Regions from separate parts of the Desulfitobacterium hafniense DCB-2 genome, predicted to be linked through region 2. Evidence: a T-box and tRNA genes for the amino acid it is inferred to sense, from the RefSeq annotation. Region 2 holds a T-box; the other holds one or more tRNA genes.

Region 1 (9,768 bases), 890 kb from region 2:
GCTTAAAGCGGCCCAGGGAAGCTAATTAGGGTTATATAGCGCTTAATCAACAGTCAGGTAGTTACCTGGCTGTTTTCTTTTTTTTGTTAATTAAAACTAAAGATTAATAAAAAATTCCTAATTTTAAGAAGGGTATTTACAAAATGCGTTGAATATTCAAATTATTGTATAAATTATATAAATATATATTATATAAAATTGAGGGAAAAAGAGTGGAGGGCTCAACTGTGGGACAACAGCCAAAAAGGGTGGAGATAAGGGATAGTAGGCGCATAGAAGAAGAACTTAAAGTGCTCTACAATTCGATTCAAGAAGCCATTGAGGTCGCAGGCAAAGACGGAACCATTCAATATGTCAACCCGTATTTCAGCCGTTTAACAGGCATATCTCCTTATGAACGAATCGGTAAGAACATCTTCGAACTCTCACCGGAGGGGGCACTGGCAAGAGTACTGAGGACCCATGAACCAATCTATGCACATCGTTCCACGATGGAAGAGTGTGATATCGAAATCATTGCCAATGCATACCCCATTGTCATCGAAGGTAATATCGAAGCGGCCCTGGTGGTGTTTCAGCAACTAACGGAGACCTCCAGGCTGGGCGAAGAGATCGAAGCGGCGAAACAGATGATTCAAGCTCTTACAACCCGGGTCGATCAGATGGCATCCAGCTCGTATACTTTTGACGATGTTCTAGGGAGCCACCCGGATTTTGCTTTTATTCGCAATAAGGCGCGTCGCTCGGCCGAGACCCATTCACCCATTATGATCATGGGTGAAAGCGGTTCTGGAAAAGAGCTCTTTGCTCATGCCATTCATAGTGGCAGCACGCGCAGCCATAAACCTTTTTTGAAAGTGGATTGTGCCAATATACCGGAAAGCCTTCTTGAAGTTGAGTTGCTGGGTTACGAGAAGAAAAGCCAGGATAGGGCTTCCGAGCGGAAGTTGGGCAAATTGGAATGTGCCAGTGGGGGAACTCTGTTCCTTGATGAAATAGGGCTGCTTAATGACTATTTACAAGATAAATTGCTTCATATCCTTCTGGAGAAGAAGTTCCAACCTGTTGACGGAACCCAGGTGATTGAACTGGATATTCGGATTATCACGGCAACTAACCGCGATTTAAGAACTATGGTGGAGAATGGGCAGTTCTCACCGGATTTGTATCATCTGCTCGGTGGTATTGAAATCCAAATACCCCCTTTAAGAATGCATAAAGAAGATGCCTTGACTTACGCCCAGAGTTTTATCTATAAGGCCAATCGGAAGCTGGGCAAACATGTGATTGGCATAACGACTCAGGCAGAGCAGCTTTTATTGGATTACCACTGGCCGGGAAACATCCGTGAGTTGAGAAATGTCATCGAGATGGCGATGGATTCCGTGGAAGGAGATATGCTCAATATTAAGGATTTTGCCAGTTTGGTAGAGATTGTCAATAAGACGGAAGAGATTCATTATCGTGAGCCTATGGCCCTTGATGAATTAGAAAAGAGGATGATTCGCTTGGCATTAGACCGCTATGGCAATTCCGTGGAAGGGAAAAAGCGGGCAGCTGGTGTCCTCAATATCTCCTTAGCTACTCTCTATAATAAGCTGAAAACCCTCGAGGATAATGTTTAACCCAGGGTAAAAAGGTATGCTTTATGGGGAATCTGCTCATCCTATACCTAAAGGAGGGATTTTCCATGGCATTATTCGGCACAAAGGGCAGGGACCCTAAGAAAAAGCCAGAACCCGCCCCAAAGCAGCATCATCGCGGCGACGCTATTCGTGAAGATATGGAAGGGTTCAAAGATTTGTACTGGCCATAAAGGGGCCGCCCAAAAGCTCTCAACCGAGTTGGTGAGAGCTTTTTAAGTAGTCCGTAGTTTTAAGCCTTTATAATTTGATCCCTTATAAATATTTTAAGAACTTAAGCTTGACACTTTTCCTGCCTTCAAGTATAATTTCATTTGTCGCTAGTTGATAAAGTGACTTAGGGGATTAGTTTAATGGTAGAACAGCGGTCTCCAAAACCGTTAGTGTGGGTTCAACTCCTGCATCCCCTGCCAATATGAAATCCGCTCTCTGCAAGGTTTGCAGGGATTTTTTGTTTTTCGAGATTCGAAATAATAAAAATTAGGTAGAACAAAAGTGGAACATCTGATTTTATTTTGTTTATGGGAAAACCCGCCGTGAGTGGCGGGTTTTTCTAATCCACCCTCTCCACCAATAGGAGGCCCATACCGCATTGACCTGTTTCCTGTTTCAAGCTGTAAATACTGCTCCGCTATCTTCCCACTGCGTTCCGCGCTCTTCGGCATTATTTTCTTGTTCACTTTTAGCTGGCGCAGTAGGAAGATAGTAGAGTTCTCAGGCATACTTGATATCTCGTTGAGCTTGGCAGAAGAAGATGTTGAATGCGGTATTTGGCGGAGAGCCTAAAGGTATAGAAAAATAAGTATTGTGCTCCATAATTAGGATATGCTACCATATGCAGTATGGAGGTGCATAAATGAAAAAATTCTTATTCCTATTTTTACTTATTCCTTTAGTTCTATCCCTTGCAGCGTGTGGTGGAGAAGGTGTAACGGCTAAAAAGGGTGAGACAGCAGAACAATCTGTAGAAAAGGCACTTAACGCGATTAAGGCCGCCGACATCGAAGCAGCATCCAAGTACATTGATTATAATGAGATTGTTAATGCGGGCAGTACAGGAACCCCGGATACTGAAGATGAAAAGAAGTCGGAAGAGATGTCCAAGGCGATTTTAAAAAACATTGAATATAAGATTTTAGAGTCATCAGAAGAAGAAAAAACTGCTGTTGTCAAAACTGAAATTACCAACCTGGATATGAGCAACGTAATGGCTGAGTTTATCTCCCAGCTCTTTTCCCTTGCCTTCAGTGGATTAAATGAAGAACAATTAAATGAAAAGTCTTTTGAAATATTCACAAACCTGGTAAGTAGCGAAACTAAAACCGTAACGAAAACAGTGGACATTAATCTTTCTAAAAGCGAAGAAGGATGGAGAATTGTAGGGGACGACGCATTAGCTGACGCTCTAACAGGTGGATTAGTTAGTTTTTCGGACAGCATGAATGGGAACAACGAAAACAGCGGAAACAGTGACACAGATAAACTACAAGAGATAAGCAATTGGTTGATAGGAAAAGTTTGGAATGAAGGATTTGTTGACATCCAACACTACATAGCAAGAGGAAAAAGCAGCACAGGACAGACGCTTGATATTGAATTCACCTTAGAACAACTCGATGCTACAATGAAGAAAAAGGCAGATTATGATAGTTTTATCGGCGGATTGGCCGAGGAACAATACTCTCAAATAAAATCAATATGGGGAAGGTTATCCCCAGAGATAGATAGTCTATATGATCAAATTAAAGGTACTCCGCCTGTCGCAAATGATGCCAGTAATTCTTTCGATACAGGAAAGCTTGAACAGTATATGGACGCCTTTACTGATGCGGTAGATGATTTAAATTAAATTTAGTTGAACTATAAAAAGCGCCTTTCCCGGGAGTGTTTGTCACACATCCCCGGTCAGAGGCATATAGTATGGTGAGTGGATGATTTTATTATTGGATATAGTCATAAGTCTCTTTTCAGCAGGAGCAGACACCCTGGCAGTTAGAGCCGGGGTTCTTTTTTTATTGTCAGGATTTACCGTTACTATTTTTCCGCTGCCGCGATAAGTTCCTTATACGAGTATAAGTTCTGAGGCAGCGAAATTATAAGAGAGAGCTACCTCCTTTAAGTAATTAAGTAATTGTTTTCCTTCAACGAGAAGAAAGGTGCTCCTCTTTTTAAGCAGCCATAACGGCTGCGTAAAGACATTACCTGGCGATAGAGTTGGCCAGAGCCTTCTGAACTTCAAATATGTTTTTGTCTTTTTTAAACTCCTTGGTGATAGGTGATGAATTGCCAGAAATCCAGATTTTTAATTCTGCGTCGAGATCGAGGTGACCGGCTGTCTCTACAGCAAAGTGCGTGATACTTCTGAAAGGTATAGAGTGATACTCAATCTTTTTACCGGTGATGCCTTGTTTGTCCACGAGAATCAACCTGCTGTTGGTAAACACGATTAAATCTCTGATGAGTTTAAAAGCCTTTGTTATCTGTTCTGAGTCATAAAGTAAAGGACCTACTTCGCTTTCAATTTCTTTGGTGTCAATCTCTGAGGCATTGCCCATCATCCCGCTAAATATTCCCATAATGTTTAATATCTCCTTTCTGAATTGCAATGTTCAAGTATTCGAGGGAAAAATTTTATTTCCTGCTTTGGCTTAATGATGCCGAAAAGTGGGCATTTATCAGGGCACACTCTGTTTTTGTGCCCAAAATCCTATGCCGGAAATTTGCGGGAAGTGGGGTAGCTGGGGAGTGGGTCAGTCACCATTATAACGACATGTCTATATAAATATAGTATAGCGAGAGGTGATAGCATTTGGATTTTACAATTATAACAGCCCTCATTGGGATTGTAGCAGCTCTGTCCGGAATTATCTTAGGGTGGTCGGCAAGGGCAAAGGAAGCGAAAAGAGAAGTCAGAATAGACGCTGAAATCAACACAGCCATCCGTACCGACATGGAGTACCTTAAGCGCGGGGTAGATGATATCCGCATAGAGCAGCGTGCCCAGGGGCAGCGCATGGATACCATGGGTGAACGTCTTACCCGGGTTGAGGAGTCATCTAAACAGGCTCATAAGAGGATTGATCGCCTTGAGCAGAAAGGAGAGTAAGCATGAAAATCGAATGGGTGGGCACACCGAACTATCGTCAGGGGAGAAGTGGTAATCAAGTCTTTGCCATCATAAATCACATCACAGCAGGACGATATCCGGGGTGCCTCTCATGGATGCAGAATCCTGCCTCCCAGGCAAGCAGTCACTATCTCGTACTCAAGGATGGACGAATCCTGCAGCTTGTCAAAGACGAGGATACTGCGTGGCACGCCGGCCTTGTCAATAAACCGAACTGGAAGTTGTATAATGGAAAAAATCCGAACCTGTATACTATTGGCATTGAGCATGAGGCTTTAGAAGGGGAGGGGCTAACCGATGCTCAGTATCAGTCTACGTTATGGCTTCACGGTCAGCTCCTGGCCAAGTTTCCGGCAATTAAACCGGACAGTGACCACATCATCGGTCATTATCGCACAGACAGTGTAAATCGGCCGAACGATCCAGGAGCGAAGTTTCCCTGGGAGCAACTGTTTAAAGATTTAAAATCTAAGGATTTGAAAGGAGAGGAGGATATGGTGGATAATCTTGTTATCTATGCTGATGGGGATGTGGGAGCAGCCCTTATCTTGAGCCAGAAGCTGGGATGCCCGATGGTTCATAAAAACAGCTCAAACAAGTATCAAGCTGCCCAGAAGCACTGGGTTGGGGTACAAGGGACAAATGATAGTGGGAATAGCTACTATGCCGGAGCGAATCGTACCGAAACGGCAAGAGCGGTTCTGAAATGAAGCAGAGCCATTTTTCTAAGCGGATAGTGTTTCTGGTGATGTAGTTGAACACCGGATTCACTATCCGTTTTTTACTTATTGAAAAGCAAATTGAAGAAGCAGATACACGATTAGTTCATGAATAGCCCCTTAAAATTCGTATTTGTAATAGAATAGTTTAAGCTGGTAAGCAATCGCTGCTATGCCAAAACCAGCACTCTTTAGTAAATTACCGATTACGGCGAGTTTTGTGCCTCTGGTCAACACAAGAGAGGTTTTTAAGTTGGCGGTTGATCCCAGTTCTTCTAAGCGGACAATCGCCACATGGGTGAAAAGGATGCTGGCGAGAAAGAAAAGCCAGCTTGCAGCTGTGATGGACATGGCAGAATCAATATCTTTTGGTTTAACCATTGAAACGTTCTCGGTGAGAAGTGCTTGTTCTTCTTGATAGTTCGATATAAAAGCCAAGATCGTGCCGAGAAGAAAGAGTAAATCCCCTGCTCTTTCTTCATAGGTTAGGGTTAAATCAACATTTTCATTTGCCATAATCATCACTTCCCTATTTATTAAGATATGTCATAGAGCCAAGAACCGTAACATATGAAGGCTGTAATCCTGTCGCAGAGTTTTGTGCGGGAAAGAGTGCAGGAACGTCCTTCGATCAATACTCTTGAAAGACTCATTGAATATAATTTCAGCTCTTTTAAGTGAGAGGACTAATTGAGAAGACAGGTTGTGTTGGCTCCACATCTGCAGTATACTGCAGATGTGGAGCGATTTTGTCATGGGAAAAGCTTTGCATGGATTCCCGACATTCAGCCTGGATAATAATTCAATGAAATTATACTGACGCCGGAGGAATGAAATGGCAAGTGTTTTACTCGAAATCCAAGAGACAGTCAAAAAATATACAGAGATTATGGCAAAGATATCAAGAGTGGACGTAGAGGTTGTGGATACGGAATTATTTCGGGTAGCCGGTACCGGTATGTTTGCTGATCATGTAAACGAGGATATGTCCGCAGAGGGATATGCCTATAGTCATGTTATAAAAGAAGGCCGGCTTCAGGTTATTTACTCTCCAGGTCATGAATTGATCTGTAACAATTGTCCCAAGCGGGACAGCTGTGCTGAAGAAATAGAGATTGCTATGCCGATCTGGGCCAGTGATCAAATTATAGGTGTGATCGGATTGGTGGGTTCCAATGCCCAGCAACGCAATGCGATCCTGGCGGATGAAGAGACATATCTTGGGTTGATTGAGCAGATCGCTAATTTTATTGCGGCTAAAGCGATCGAACAGATCGATCGCAAGGAAAAGGAGTCAATGCTGTCAACGCTTGCTTTTGCTATTAATAATATGGAAGAAGGGGTTCTCATTGTCAGCCGCAAGCATACCATCACCATGGCCAATCGGGCCGCCAAGCAGCAGCTGATGTTGAACACTCTCGAAGGTATGCGGATTATGTTGTCTCCAACCGGGGATAAGCTTAACGGGAAGACAGAATATATGTTGAATGTCGGAGCAAAGACATTTCGTATTCTTGGCCAAATTAATTCTTTGCTCAAAGCGGATGACTCTTATGCCGAGCTTCTATCGTTTACCCCAACCCGTGATCTGAATAAAAAATTGTACGCCATGACTGCTGCGGTGAGTGAAGGTATAGTTGTAGGCAATAGTCAAGAGACGATAGCCCTTCGTACCCAAATTGGAAAAATAGCGAACAGCACTTCAACAGTGCTTATCACTGGAGAAAGCGGTACCGGCAAGGAGGTTGTGGCTACCGCTATTTGGCGTGCCGGTGATCGTAAAGAACAGCAATTTGTAGCGGTGAATTGTGCGGCTATTCCTGAGAGTCTGCTGGAAGCTGAATTATTCGGTTATGTAAAAGGGGCTTTTACAGGAGCCGATCCTAACGGCCGGGTAGGAAAATTTGAACTGGCTAATCAGGGGATCATCTTTCTGGATGAGATCGGCGATATGCCCCTGTATTTGCAGGCCAAGCTTCTACGTGTTCTTCAGGAACGTAAAATCACCCGTATCGGTTCCAATCACTTGATTTCCATCGATGTGCGTGTCATTGCCGCTACAAATAAAGATATCCGAACCATGATTGCCAATGGCAAATTCCGCGAAGATCTGTATTATAGACTGAACGTGATTCCTGTGAAGATTCTGCCCCTTCGCCACCGTCTTGAGGATATTCCCGTTCTTGCCAACTTATTTGCCCAACGGTATGCGGTAAGGCTTGGCAAGCCGGAGCGTGAAATTTCACCGGCAGCGATGCGCGCCTTGCTGGAGTATCCATGGTACGGCAATGTTCGGGAATTGGAAAACACAGTGGAATATATGGTGAATATGTGCAATGATCAGGATGTTCTGGGGTTAGAAACATTACCCAAGGATTTTTTGGTTAATGAACATACTGTCATAATTCAGGCGGATAGCTCTTATGAAAAAGAAAAAAAGCACGGTTCTGAGGAAAAGGTAATACCCCTGCAGGAGGTTGAACAACGAGAAATAGCAAAAGCTCTGCGTCTTCACGGTATGAATACTCAAGGGAAAAAAGAGGCGGCGAAAAGTCTCGGTATTAGTCTTGCAACTTTATATCGTAAACTAGAACAATTCTCAAATTGATAATTCTGTTATTCTCACATTGAGAAAATTATTGAAATGAGAATAATGGAAAGTGTGTATGCTGAATTGAGCCTAGATAAATTTGTTCAAAAATATTGAGTAAAATGCAACATTTCTGATATGTTGCATTTTTTTATTAATGATTCAAGACAATAATGTGATTGGCACGAAAATTGCAATTGTATTGTTGTGGTTAATATTTAAAGACTGACCCTAAGTGGTCATATGAAAGGAGGATCTCTGGTGAAAGAAGAGATTAAAATTATTTCATTTCAGCGTGATAAACAAAAGGCAAGCGATCTGACATTTTTGAATTTGGAGGAAGCTGAAAAGGTCCATAGCTTTCATGTCAGCTTTCCCATTTACCAAAAAACGCCGCTGCGGGAATTGAAAAACACGGCTCAAGCCCTGGGGCTTGGCACCGTCTATGTCAAGGATGAATCGTATCGTTTCGGACTCAATGCCTTCAAGGTTTTGGGGGGGAGCTATGCAATCGGCAACTATATTGCTTCAAAGCTGGGTACCGATATTCGAGATCTTCCTTACGAGAAGATGGTTTCAGAGGAAGTTCGCAGCAAGCTTGGTGAACTGACCTTTGTAACGGCGACTGATGGAAATCATGGCCGTGGTGTCGCCTGGACAGCGAACCAGCTTAAGCAGCGTTCTGTCGTCTATATGCCAAAGGGGAGTGCGCCTGAGCGGCTGGAGAATATCCGGGCTGAGGGAGCTGAGGCATCCATTACTGAGCTGAATTATGATGAAGCCGTCCGTTTGGCTAACCGCAAAGCAGAAGAAAATGGCTGGATTATGGTACAGGATACGGCCTGGCAAGGCTATGAAGATATTCCCCGTTGGATCATGCAAGGATACGGCACCTTGGGCTATGAGGTTTATGGTCAATTAAAGGAAAAACCAACCCACATCTTCTTGCAGGCTGGGGTCGGTTCTATGGCTGGAGCGGTCACTGGTTTCTTCGCTTCACTGTATGGTGAAGAACGCCCGATCATCGCCATTGTTGAGCCCAATAAGGCAGACTGCCTGTATCTTACTGCCCAGGCAGATGATGGGGAGCGGCATTTTGTCACGGGAGAGATGAACACCATCATGGCCGGACTCGCCTGCGGAGAGCCGTGCAGCATTGCCTGGGAAGTTCTGAAAGACTATGCAGATCATTTTATATCTTGCCCTGATTACGTCGCAGCAAAGGGAATGCGCATCCTTGGCAATCCTGTTCAAGGAGACGAGAGAGTCATTTCAGGTGAAAGCGGTGCGGCTCCATTTGGCTGTGTGGCAGAGATCATGACGAATCCGCTGTATAAGGAGATAAAAGATCAGCTTCAGTTGAACGAAAACTCGCGGGTTCTCTTCTTCAGTACCGAAGGAGATACGGATCAGGAAAATTATCAGGCCATTGTTTGGGATGGAAAATATCCCAGCTGCAAGTAATCAGTGATAAAGGAGATTTGATAATGAAGGAAATCAGAACAGCAAAAGCACCGGGTGCCATCGGTCCCTATTCCCAAGGATTTATCAGTGGTGATCTTGTCTATACTTCCGGGCAGATTCCTGTCGATCCTACCTCTGGTGATGTTGCCGCGGGCATTGCCGGACAAGCAGAGCAAAGCTGTAAAAACGTGGGAGCTATTTTGGAAGCAGCTGATTCAGACTTTT
Region 2 (9,768 bases):
AACAAAGTCCACCCAGTCAATAATCACATGCTGGCCGCAGCCGCCGAGCAGCGACGCCATTGCAATGATAGCTATAGATACACATTTCATTCGCAACCCCCGCATTGAAATACGAACCTGTTCACTGAGCCTTACTACCTTCTTATATGTGACTTCTCCGCAATGGATAAATATCCTTCTCAGAGGCAAAAACAGCCCCTTCAGCAATTCCTCAATAAACCGCTTTGACGCTAACTAAAGAAAAACCGTTTCCAAGTCTTGTTTGAAAACAGTTTTTCTTTAGTCAGCCATTAGTGAGCCATCAGAGCTAATGCGTTCTTAGCAACGTTACGTCCAGAGGAGTTTATATTATTACCATTGCAAGTACCACCGACTTTGAAGGTGTACATATTTGCCCAAAGCATAGTACCCTCTATCCCGACTACATACAAACCTTTTATAGGATTCCCCTTTGTGTCTATTGCATTGAAATTATTGTCAGCCTTGATTGATCCGATCGCTGCGGTAATACTATATCCTGTATGCAGCCCATAGAGCGGACCCGGGTTGAAAGAAATAAGTGCAGAAGGATCCTTACCAAAATCAGCGCCATCGTGCTGCTCGCAAGATGCGTTATAACGTTCAAAGGTTTCATTAAATTGCAATTATTGTATTGAACAGTGGCATAGAGTTAAAAGCCCGCTTACGCGGGCTTTTAACTCTGATGATTCATGAATATATATAAATTTTCCTGGGGAGCTGTTATTTTTTCGCCTGCTCCAAAGCAAGATTGACGGCTTCTTTAATCGCTGCTGACGACAGGGTGGCACCGCTGATGGTTTCCACTTCCGTGGATTGTGCTTCGACGATTTTACCGGGCAGTTCAGCCACAGCGCGGGAGCCGATACCCTCGGTTTCATGATTTTCCACAACCGTGACGTCGGTAATTTTATCATCCTTAATGGTGACGGATACTTTCAGACCGAGCTGAATTCCTTTGTCGCTGGTTCCTTCGTAAGTTCCGTCCTTATACACGCTTGTGCTGGCTGGAGAGGTGCTTCCGCCGCAGCCGGCCGCTAAAAGCACAACTGCCAGCAACATGCATATTACAGTAAATAATTTAGTCTTTTTCATCTGTATCTCCTTAGATTATTAGATTTGCTTGACGGCATTTTCACCGGCAATGTATCCATAAAACATACACAGTGAGTGCGAAATGCCCTTGCAAGCAATTGGATAAGCCACATGGTAGCGGTTGCCCTGAATATTGCCGGCAACGTAAAGCCCGGGGATAATTTTGCCCTCTTTGTCATAAACATGACAATCTTCATCTGAAACCAGACCGCCGGCTACAATCAATGTCATTGACATACCACTCTCAAAAGTATAAAATGGCCCTTTTTCAATGGTGTGCAGACGGGTTGCAACTTTGCCAAAGTCCACATCCTCACCGTTTCTGGCTAACTCATTATAGCGTTCAATTGAGGCCTTAGCTTTTTCTTTATCGCGAATATCAGTTAAAGCCAAAAGCTCATCAATCGTTTCCGCCTTAAACATGGTGGCATTTTTTTGTGCTACCGCGTCTTCCACGGCATCAGGCATAATGTACGGACTAATACCGTCAATGGTCAGATTCTCAGGTGTTGGCTTATCAACCACATAAGACGGGCATCCGTGCATGGCTTGAAAATACGGCACAGATTCTGCCCAGGTAGAATCAAAGATTGTCCAGCATTTACGTTCCGGCTGGGCCTCAAGTTGATTTTGTACTGCTTGACCGCCTTGGTCTTCGTTCATAAAACGCTCGCCATTAAGATTAAGACGCAAAAACGGAGCTGTGCCGATGCCGCCCTTGGATGTACCAAAATGGCCCATATAGTGAGTCATTGGAGCGTGCTTTTGCTGAATGGCAGCATTCACGTACGAGCCCAAAATCAGACCATCGCCCTGGTTGGTACGATTACCTTCGACGTCCACAGCGGAGTGTCCAAACGCGACGAGTTGATTAAGTTGTTGCATTTGTAGGATTGTCTCATATATCTGCTGGGTTTCTATGCTTACCGCACACCTGCCAAAACAAATATAGAAGCTCGCTGACTCAGCGAGCACAGCCAAAGAACGGTGCGGACGAAATCCGCACCGTTCTTTGGCTGTGCACTCTATATGTTCTTACCCCCACATGCTGATGCTGGCGGGAGAAACGTAATCCTTGCCCATTGTCCTCTTTTTTGTATTTGCTCAGAAAGGTAGCACCGAGCTTTCTGGATATTGCGGAGCAGATTTTAGCTGAGTGCCGTGCGCCGTGAGGACCGAAAGGCTCCGCAATCAATGGATAATTTTTAGAGGCTTTTTAGCGGGCGGCCACTCCTTAATCGTCTCAGCTATGGTCTCAAGCAGCTTCTGGGCCTCTTTTCTTTTTTCTTCTTTCAGCTTCGCATCAAGATGGGTCAGATTGGTCAGGGCTGTCGTCAGCTCGAAGAAGCAGGATTTTTTTGGTCTGATGGGTAATCATATTGATTTCAGCCGCGATCACCAGCGGCGTCCGTTCAGTCACTAAATCATTCACTCCATCTGTCCGCCTTTCGTCAATTCGCCTAATGCAGAATATGCCGACGGCCAATGGATAGTGAGACTAGTAAGGGCTATGTTTTCAACCTTGGAAAACATAGCCCTTTATACCAACTCAGCAATTCCTTGATAAACCCATCAGATATTCAACTTTATTCAGCGTTGCTGCTGCTTTTCGGGCAGCTTTAGCTGCACCGGCAGTCAATATTTGATCGAGGTAGTCACTATGAACAAATTCATAATACCTTTTCTGGATGGGACGTGTGGTTTCAATAATGGCTTCGGCAAGGTCATTTTTAAATTGACCGTAGCCCTTGCCCTCATATAGTTGTTCGATTTCATCTGTGGACTTATCAGTAATTAAAGAATAGATGGCCATCAGATTCGATATGCCGGCCTTACCTTCTCGATCATAGTAAATTTTGTTTTCCGAATCAGTTTGAGCCCGTTTAATCTTTTTGAGGATTGTTTCCGGTTCGTCAAGCAGATAAGGCGTTGCCAGGGAATTGGCATCCGATTTGCTCATCTTTTTCTTTGGTTCCTGGAGGGACATAATTCTTGCGCCCACTTCCCGGGTATGAATAGCAGGGAGTTTAAATGCTTCCCCATAACGGCTGTTAAAGCGTTGGGCTAAATCTCTGGTTATTTCAATGTGTTGTCGTTGATCATCCCCAACCGGCACATAATCCGTTTGGTAAAGCAGGATATCCGCAGCCATTAAGGGCGGATAGGTAAGCAAGCCGGCGGGGATGGAATCGCCATTGCCGTGCCGCTGCGCTTTATCCTTATACTGAGTCATCCGTTCAAGCTCGCCAATCGTGGCTAAGGTGGTCATGATCCATCCCAATTTAGTATGTTCAGCTACTTCTGATTGAATAAATAAAGTTACTTTATCCGGGTCCAGGCCGATTGCCAGATACAGTGCGGCTAAATTCCTGCTGTTTTTCCTGAGTTGTTCAGGTTCTTGGGGAACAGTGATTGCATGTTGATTGACAATACAGAAATAGCACTCATGCTCATTTTGATAGCTTGTAAAGTTTTTCATTGCACCAAGATAATTCCCTAAGGTGATTGTTCCACTAGGCTGTACGCCTGAGAAAATTACTGCCATTGCTGTCACTCCTCATACTATAGTTAAAAAATAAAAAGTCCAATCATCCTCAAGGGACGATTGGACCGTGGTGCCACCCATATTTGTTTAATATATTGCCTATTGCCACATATTAAACACTCTTTCCATACTGAATCATACGGCACCTTTGTAACGTGTGGATGATCACGTCAACTCCTACTGCTAGTTCGGGTTGCTGCTCAAGAGGCCATTCCATAGTTATTCCGCGCTGATTCTCACCAACCATCAGCTCTCTGAGGCTTCCTAACTATTTACTCTTCTCTGTCATTGCTTTTCATCATTATTTATATGTTAACTCAACTTTCGCACCCCAGTTGAGGGAATAGAGCCTTGATATAACTGGGTAATGCAGCAATCCACTTTTGTAATTGACTGAGTGATTCGTTATTCTCTGGTTTATTGGGTAGTAGATTAAGAACAAACGTCATTAACTGACGTAGTGCTGTTTTCAAGTCTAAATCCATAACCTCATCAGCAAAAAGATAAAAGAGTCCCCCAAGAGAGCGTTCATCATTGTTTTCTCTTCGTTCCCACTCCAGGATGAGGTAACGGGTAAAGACTATGGTTGTGTGACTAACCATCATATCGAAGGATCGGCCCTGAAATTCAGTTCCTAGCTTCAAATGCGATTTGGCCATTTTGAAAAACGTTTCGATACTCCAACGCATCCCGTAAATTCTTACGACTTCAGTAGTTTCTAAGGAAAGATCGGTGGTTAAGATCGCTAACCACTCTCTTCGGTTGTTTCGATTCTGGACGAAAACAACTTTTAAAGCTAAGCCTGAAGGGGTATGAACACGCACTGAACCCAGTATTTCTGCTTTCGGGTTCTTTGGGACTCTCGCGTAGAGCTCTCGTAAACTGAGTGATTTTCCTTCAAAGAGATAACGCTGCTTAAGTTCTTTAACCATTCCAATAACGTGAAGCTCCTTATCCCTTAGCTTTTGCAAAAGTGGAGCATGGGTAAACCAACTATCCATTAGGACGTAATCCGCTGAGAATCCGGCTTTGAGAGCTCGTTCAAGCATTTGAACCACGGTGTCCGGTTTAGGGCTCATCGCTTCCAGGCGACGCTTATAGCCTACGGAGCGTTTGTCTAAGTCCTCTCTCATTTCACAAAGACGATTTTTAGCTTTTGCAGAACTCATCAATGTAAAATCAAGGGGTGCGAAGCTGAACCCGTCAGACCAGCCCAAGGTTAGTAAGGTGTAACCGCGAACAAAGCGGCCCGAAACATGGTCAAACACTCGGGCTAAGAGTTCAACTTTCTTGCTTCGTTCGCGCTCCATTACAGAATCATCTACGATAAAAACACGGATACGCTGCGCAGAGGTGAGCTTTTCAAAGCGTCCGACCATCTTGAGGCTGAGTAACTGGTAAAAACGCCTCCAGTTATACCGAGAGTCATTGAGAAACCGATAAACAACATCTTTACCTGGAAGAGATTCTGCCCGGCTTCCTTCTAACAGCCGAAACAGATTTCGACCTTGAAAAACGAGTTGGAAAATGATTTGGAAGACAACGAAGCTTGAAACCCCATAGGACTTGCGGATCCCAGCGGCTCGAAGCAGCTGACTAAGCTTAAGGGAAGAAAAAATTAAAGAAAGCTGATTTTGATGCTGTTCAGGCAGAGAGTTGTGTTGTAACATGGAGATACGCACCTTTCTGTTTTGGAAATTATGGTTGTTTGGTCACTTCCATTTTACCAATTCGAAAGGTGTTTTTCTGTCAATGAACAAAATATTTTTAGCCTAATCCAGTAGTAGACTGAGTTTGAACAGATTTTCGCGCTGCGAAAGTTGAGTATGTTAAGAAATAGTTTATCAGCTTTATGCCCTTAAATCAAGTTTCGCATCGTGCCGGGCTCTTCAGCTGAAATTCTCTTTAACTGAAGTTCCCTTAGCTGAAATTCGTCACCAGTGTCGTTTTTCAACTCTGCCAAAGCATTCACTTCTTCCCCTCTACATCCTGAACATGCCTACCTCCGCCGAAACAACTCCTCCTTCTTCAGCCCATTGGCCTTAACCATCTGCCGCCAGCCCGCTTCCGCCGCAAATTTATAGGCAAACCTGGGAAAGTTGGCCGTAATAAAAACAGGAGCCCCGCCGGTACGGTGAACAATATTCGCAGCCAGGGTTTGCAGTGCTTTGCCCAGATTCTTCTTCGGCCCGCTCCCTGCCGGGACATTCTTTAGCGTCGGAAGCATTCCCCCCGCTCCGATGCCCAGGCCCTGCCCCCATTGCCGGCCTGCTCTCGCACACCAGTTTTCCACCATTTCCAAAGCCAGGCCGCACTGCTCTCCCTCATAGAAACCGCAGTTCACCAGACAATACACCACAACCTCCGACCCAGGCTGAGCTTTAGCTTTGAAGTGATTCTCCAGCTGAGCCAAACAGCTCAGCAGATGAGAAGGGATCCCGTCCACATATAGAGGGAAGGCCAAAACCCAAACATCCTGCTCTTCCAGCTGCTCCAGATCTTCAAGGCTCAGCTGGGGCTTGCGAAAACCATATTCTGTAATCTTACTGTCCTCCACCAAAGTCCGCAATGCCTGCAGTACAGCCTCTGAAGCACTGTTTTTGGCTTTGGGACTCCCGTTGATCAAGGCTATTTTCAGCATAACTGTCCCTCCAATTCGGCCAATTCCCGGATGAAAAAAACCTTGACCCTTTGACAGTTCAGATTAACGGCATTGGCCCGAACTAATTTCTCCGCCGTCCGTTGCTCTTTTTCCGTGATCTCACCATAAAACCAAACGCTCAAATCCAAGGGCTGCTCATAACGGGGCCTGTGGTGCATCTCCCCGTTTCTTATTACAAAATAAGGATGAATATAGGAGATGCTCCGATCCAAGACATTTTTGACAAACGGGCTGTATCCGCCGTAGAAGCATTGGCTGATAATGATCAGCTCACTGCTGTGCCCCAAATCCGCTCCCATATCACCATACTCGTCCCGGATCACACAGGCCCCCGGTGTCTTGACCCAGCAGCCAAAGCAGCCGATACAGTGCCGGATTCTGCCGTTATTGGCGATGATTTTGGTATCTCCGCCCAGTCCGGGTCTGATTTTATCCAGCTCTTCCTGAGCAAGATCATGTATCAACAACCTCATAGCCTTCCACCGCCCCATACTGTTTTTAAGTTATATCCTGTGAATCAATTTAACCTATCTTCTTTGAATCTATCTTCATTATACTAACTTAAGTGGAAAACACCACCGTTGCCAAATTCAAATTTTCCTCCTGCTCCGATCTCGAAATGTTTCTTGGCAATCCCTAAATCAACCAGATCCATGGCATAGTCATCGGCAATTCCAGCGCTTAAACTGTTGTTCTCATACTTAAACATTGCCTTTTGGCTGTTTTTAGCACTTGGGGCAAGCAGTACGGCTTTCATTCCGTTTTCTGTCCATTGAGGCAATGGTTGATCGCTTATGATTCGTTCTGCCATGGCCTTTACTTTTCTATGGGTAGCTGACCGCACCATTTTTTCTGTCAGAGAGGGAGCGGCCACTCTCCCTACTAAAACAACACAGACCAATTCCTCGCCGTCATCTGCCATGAGTTCGTCTTTATCGAAGGTGCCCCCGACCCAGCAGGTTCCCAAGCCTAAATCAGTGATAGCAAGAACTAGCTCCTCTCCATAATAACCCAGCTTTTCCTTCAAGTCCTGGAGTTCTTTTTTCCCTTTCATCACTATCAGTGAACGCACATTGGTAAATAAACCATAGCTCTTGCTTAACTTCTGAAAGGCGTGGCTTCCGTCCGCCAGGAATGTCATAGCCAAGCCGGAGGCTGCATTGAATTCGTCAATAAGCGCAATGATTTTCTCTTTCTCCTGATCGGTAATGGGCTCTTTGGCAAACTTTCTCCGGGATATTCTCTTCTCCATGGCACTCCACATAACATTACCTCCCCATTATTCGTCATTTCCTGAATAGAATTCTTGCATTAAATCTTCGATATGCAAGACAAGGTTCTTAAGCAATGCAAATTTACCGGACATATTGATATAGTAAAAATTCTTCGCTCCTTCTTCCCGCATGAGTATGATCCCCGCATCCCGCAAAATCTTCAGGTGGTGCGAAACAGCAGGGCGGGAAAGATGGACCTGCTCTGTAATTTCACCGACACGCAGGCCCGTCTGGCAGGTAGTTTCCATCAAAACCATCAGGATCGCCTGACGGTTTTCATCGCCAATAGCCAATAAGAGTTTTTGACAGTTCAGGAAATCCTCTTTGATCAGCTGGAGCTGCTCGTGTTTGTCCATAGAGACACCTTCTTAATCTCGTTTAATCGTTCGAACCAATAAACCTTATATAAATCATAAATCAGCCTTCAGCCCTATGCAACATTGGGAAAGAAATTCAAGACCAATACACCTTAAATAAGCAAAAAAGACGGCTGACATTTGGACATTCCGCAAGAAATGCTCCAAATTATCAACCATCGTTCAAAAAAGTATACCGACGCTGCCATGAGACGCAGTGTGTGGTTTCTCCATAATTCCTCAATGGATAGCGGCATCTGCCCTCAGCTTGACGTCAGCCTTGTAAAATTATCCGCTCATCCTGTACTTCTCTCAGGAGTGAAGGTGATCGGGAGTTTTATCTTTTCGGTGAATTGGCCAGATGATGCGTGCTCCCTGATAAAGCGTTCGATTTCCGCCCAGGCGTCTTTCCCTTCTCTGAAGTGAGGTGTAACAATGTAAAAAGCATGGTACATTCCTTCGTAGGTAAGAAACTTCACCTCTGTGCCGGCTTCCTTCGCCTTGGCAGCGATTGTTTGGCTGTCGCTCAGAAGTATTTCATCCCCTCCCGCCTGGATGAGCATGGGCGGCATATTGGCGTAGTCGGCATAAACCGGGGAAAGGTACGGGTCATGAAGATCATGGTCACCGGCGTACAGGATGGGAATAGGATATTGTGGCTTCATATCAGCATCCGGCAGTCCAAAAAAGGCGTCCTTTTGAATATTGGTTGAATAGGATTCTCCTGTCTGGGCCAGATCGGCCCAAGGAGAAGAAAGAATCAGCAGTTCAGGGAGAGCCTGATTATGATCACGCAGATATAAGGTTGTGGCCAAGGCCAGTCCTCCTCCCGCCGAATCCCCGCACAGGATTATCTGGTCTGCCGGGTATCCTTGTTCCAGCAGCCATTGGTATCCTTCCAGGGCATCTTCCAAGGCGGCGGGATAAAGATGGTCGGGGGCTGTCCTGTAATCCAGGGAAAACACATCGGCACCGTCATAGCACGAGGAGTACTGGAGGGCCCTGTCGTTGTATATCTTGTTGAACACGCCGATATATCCCCCGCCATGGAGCTGATAGATGACCTTTTTATGATTGCCGTTATCCCTGGTCAACAAGTACCCGCTGGAGTTGCTGAGGGATATTTTGCTGTTCCGGTAGCCTTGGGGGGCTTGCCAGCTTTCGAAATCATAGGGTTCGCGCTGTCCGTTCAGCATGGTATCATGAAAAATCGCACTGCCATGGCTTCGGGCATAGACATGGTTGATGGCGCGAAAGCCTTTGTTAAACAGGTCGCCGGTTAACGATACGGATAAGGCGCTGCGCCCGAAAGCAACGGACAGGGCAAGCAGGCAGAGGCAGAGGAGCCACACTGCCCCATATCGAAGCCCTTGGGGAGACAGCTTGATCCGTATTGTGAGCAGAGCGGAAGCCACACCTCCTGTCACGGCGTAAGAATACCATCTGTTTTCCAGGATGATGGTCAGCAGCATCGCAACCAGGAAAGTCAGGACCAAAGCCGCCCAAAATCCGGGCTTGATAGGGCTTTTCTTTATTTCCGGATTTTCCATTAAAAGCTCCCCTTTCGGCAGGTAGTTTATTTCTCAAACCTTCGTCACGCTTCGACTGCCCATCCGGCTGTTTCCTGCTGGATGCCGAACAACTTTGCATAAAGCCCCCCTGCCCGCAAGAGCTCCGGCCCGGAGCCCTGCTCGGCGATCCGCCCGTTCTCCAGCACCACAATGTTGTCCGCCCCGGCTATGGTGCGCAGCCTGTGGGCGATGACCACCACGGTTTTGTCCTTGATCAGCTGGGAGAGGGCTTCCTGGATCTCCAGTT

The links. A T-box is a leader RNA that pairs with one kind of tRNA and senses whether it is charged. The one in region 2 lies ahead of trpS (tryptophan--tRNA ligase), so its partner is inferred to be a tRNA-Trp.
Region 1: it has a tRNA-Trp gene. The T-box ahead of trpS (tryptophan--tRNA ligase) is inferred to sense a tRNA for this amino acid. The anticodon was not compared.

Annotation. Positions count from the first base shown of each region.
Region 1 covers NC_011830.1:3,182,965-3,192,732, reverse strand. Annotated here, with positions in the region: gene fusA (elongation factor G) at 1-25, shown strand, start outside; gene DHAF_RS14830 (sigma-54 interaction domain-containing protein) at 228-1,625, shown strand; gene DHAF_RS26595 (hypothetical protein) at 1,691-1,816, shown strand; tRNA gene DHAF_RS14825 (tRNA-Trp) at 1,983-2,056, shown strand; gene DHAF_RS14820 (hypothetical protein) at 2,500-3,492, shown strand; gene DHAF_RS14815 (PH domain-containing protein) at 3,842-4,219, opposite strand; gene DHAF_RS14810 (hypothetical protein) at 4,453-4,749, shown strand; gene DHAF_RS14805 (N-acetylmuramoyl-L-alanine amidase) at 4,752-5,480, shown strand; gene DHAF_RS14800 (hypothetical protein) at 5,610-6,005, opposite strand; gene DHAF_RS14795 (sigma-54-dependent Fis family transcriptional regulator) at 6,325-8,097, shown strand; gene dpaL (diaminopropionate ammonia-lyase) at 8,323-9,543, shown strand; gene DHAF_RS14785 (RidA family protein) at 9,567-9,768, shown strand, end outside.
Region 2 covers NC_011830.1:2,296,948-2,306,715, reverse strand. Annotated here, with positions in the region: gene DHAF_RS10640 (hypothetical protein) at 1-90, opposite strand, end outside; gene DHAF_RS10630 (FMN-binding protein) at 742-1,113, opposite strand; gene DHAF_RS10625 (FAD-binding protein) at 1,132-1,998, opposite strand; partial or broken gene DHAF_RS26415 (DUF3102 domain-containing protein) at 2,305-2,466, opposite strand; gene trpS (tryptophan--tRNA ligase) at 2,663-3,658, opposite strand; T-box leader at 3,708-3,956, opposite strand; gene DHAF_RS10615 (IS4-like element ISDha5 family transposase) at 3,976-5,328, opposite strand; gene DHAF_RS10610 (NADPH-dependent FMN reductase family protein) at 5,658-6,299, opposite strand; gene DHAF_RS10605 (flavodoxin family protein) at 6,293-6,793, opposite strand; gene DHAF_RS10600 (nitroreductase family protein) at 6,877-7,584, opposite strand; gene DHAF_RS10595 (ArsR/SmtB family transcription factor) at 7,600-7,950, opposite strand; gene DHAF_RS10590 (alpha/beta hydrolase) at 8,247-9,500, opposite strand; gene DHAF_RS10585 (ABC transporter ATP-binding protein) at 9,545-9,768, opposite strand, start outside.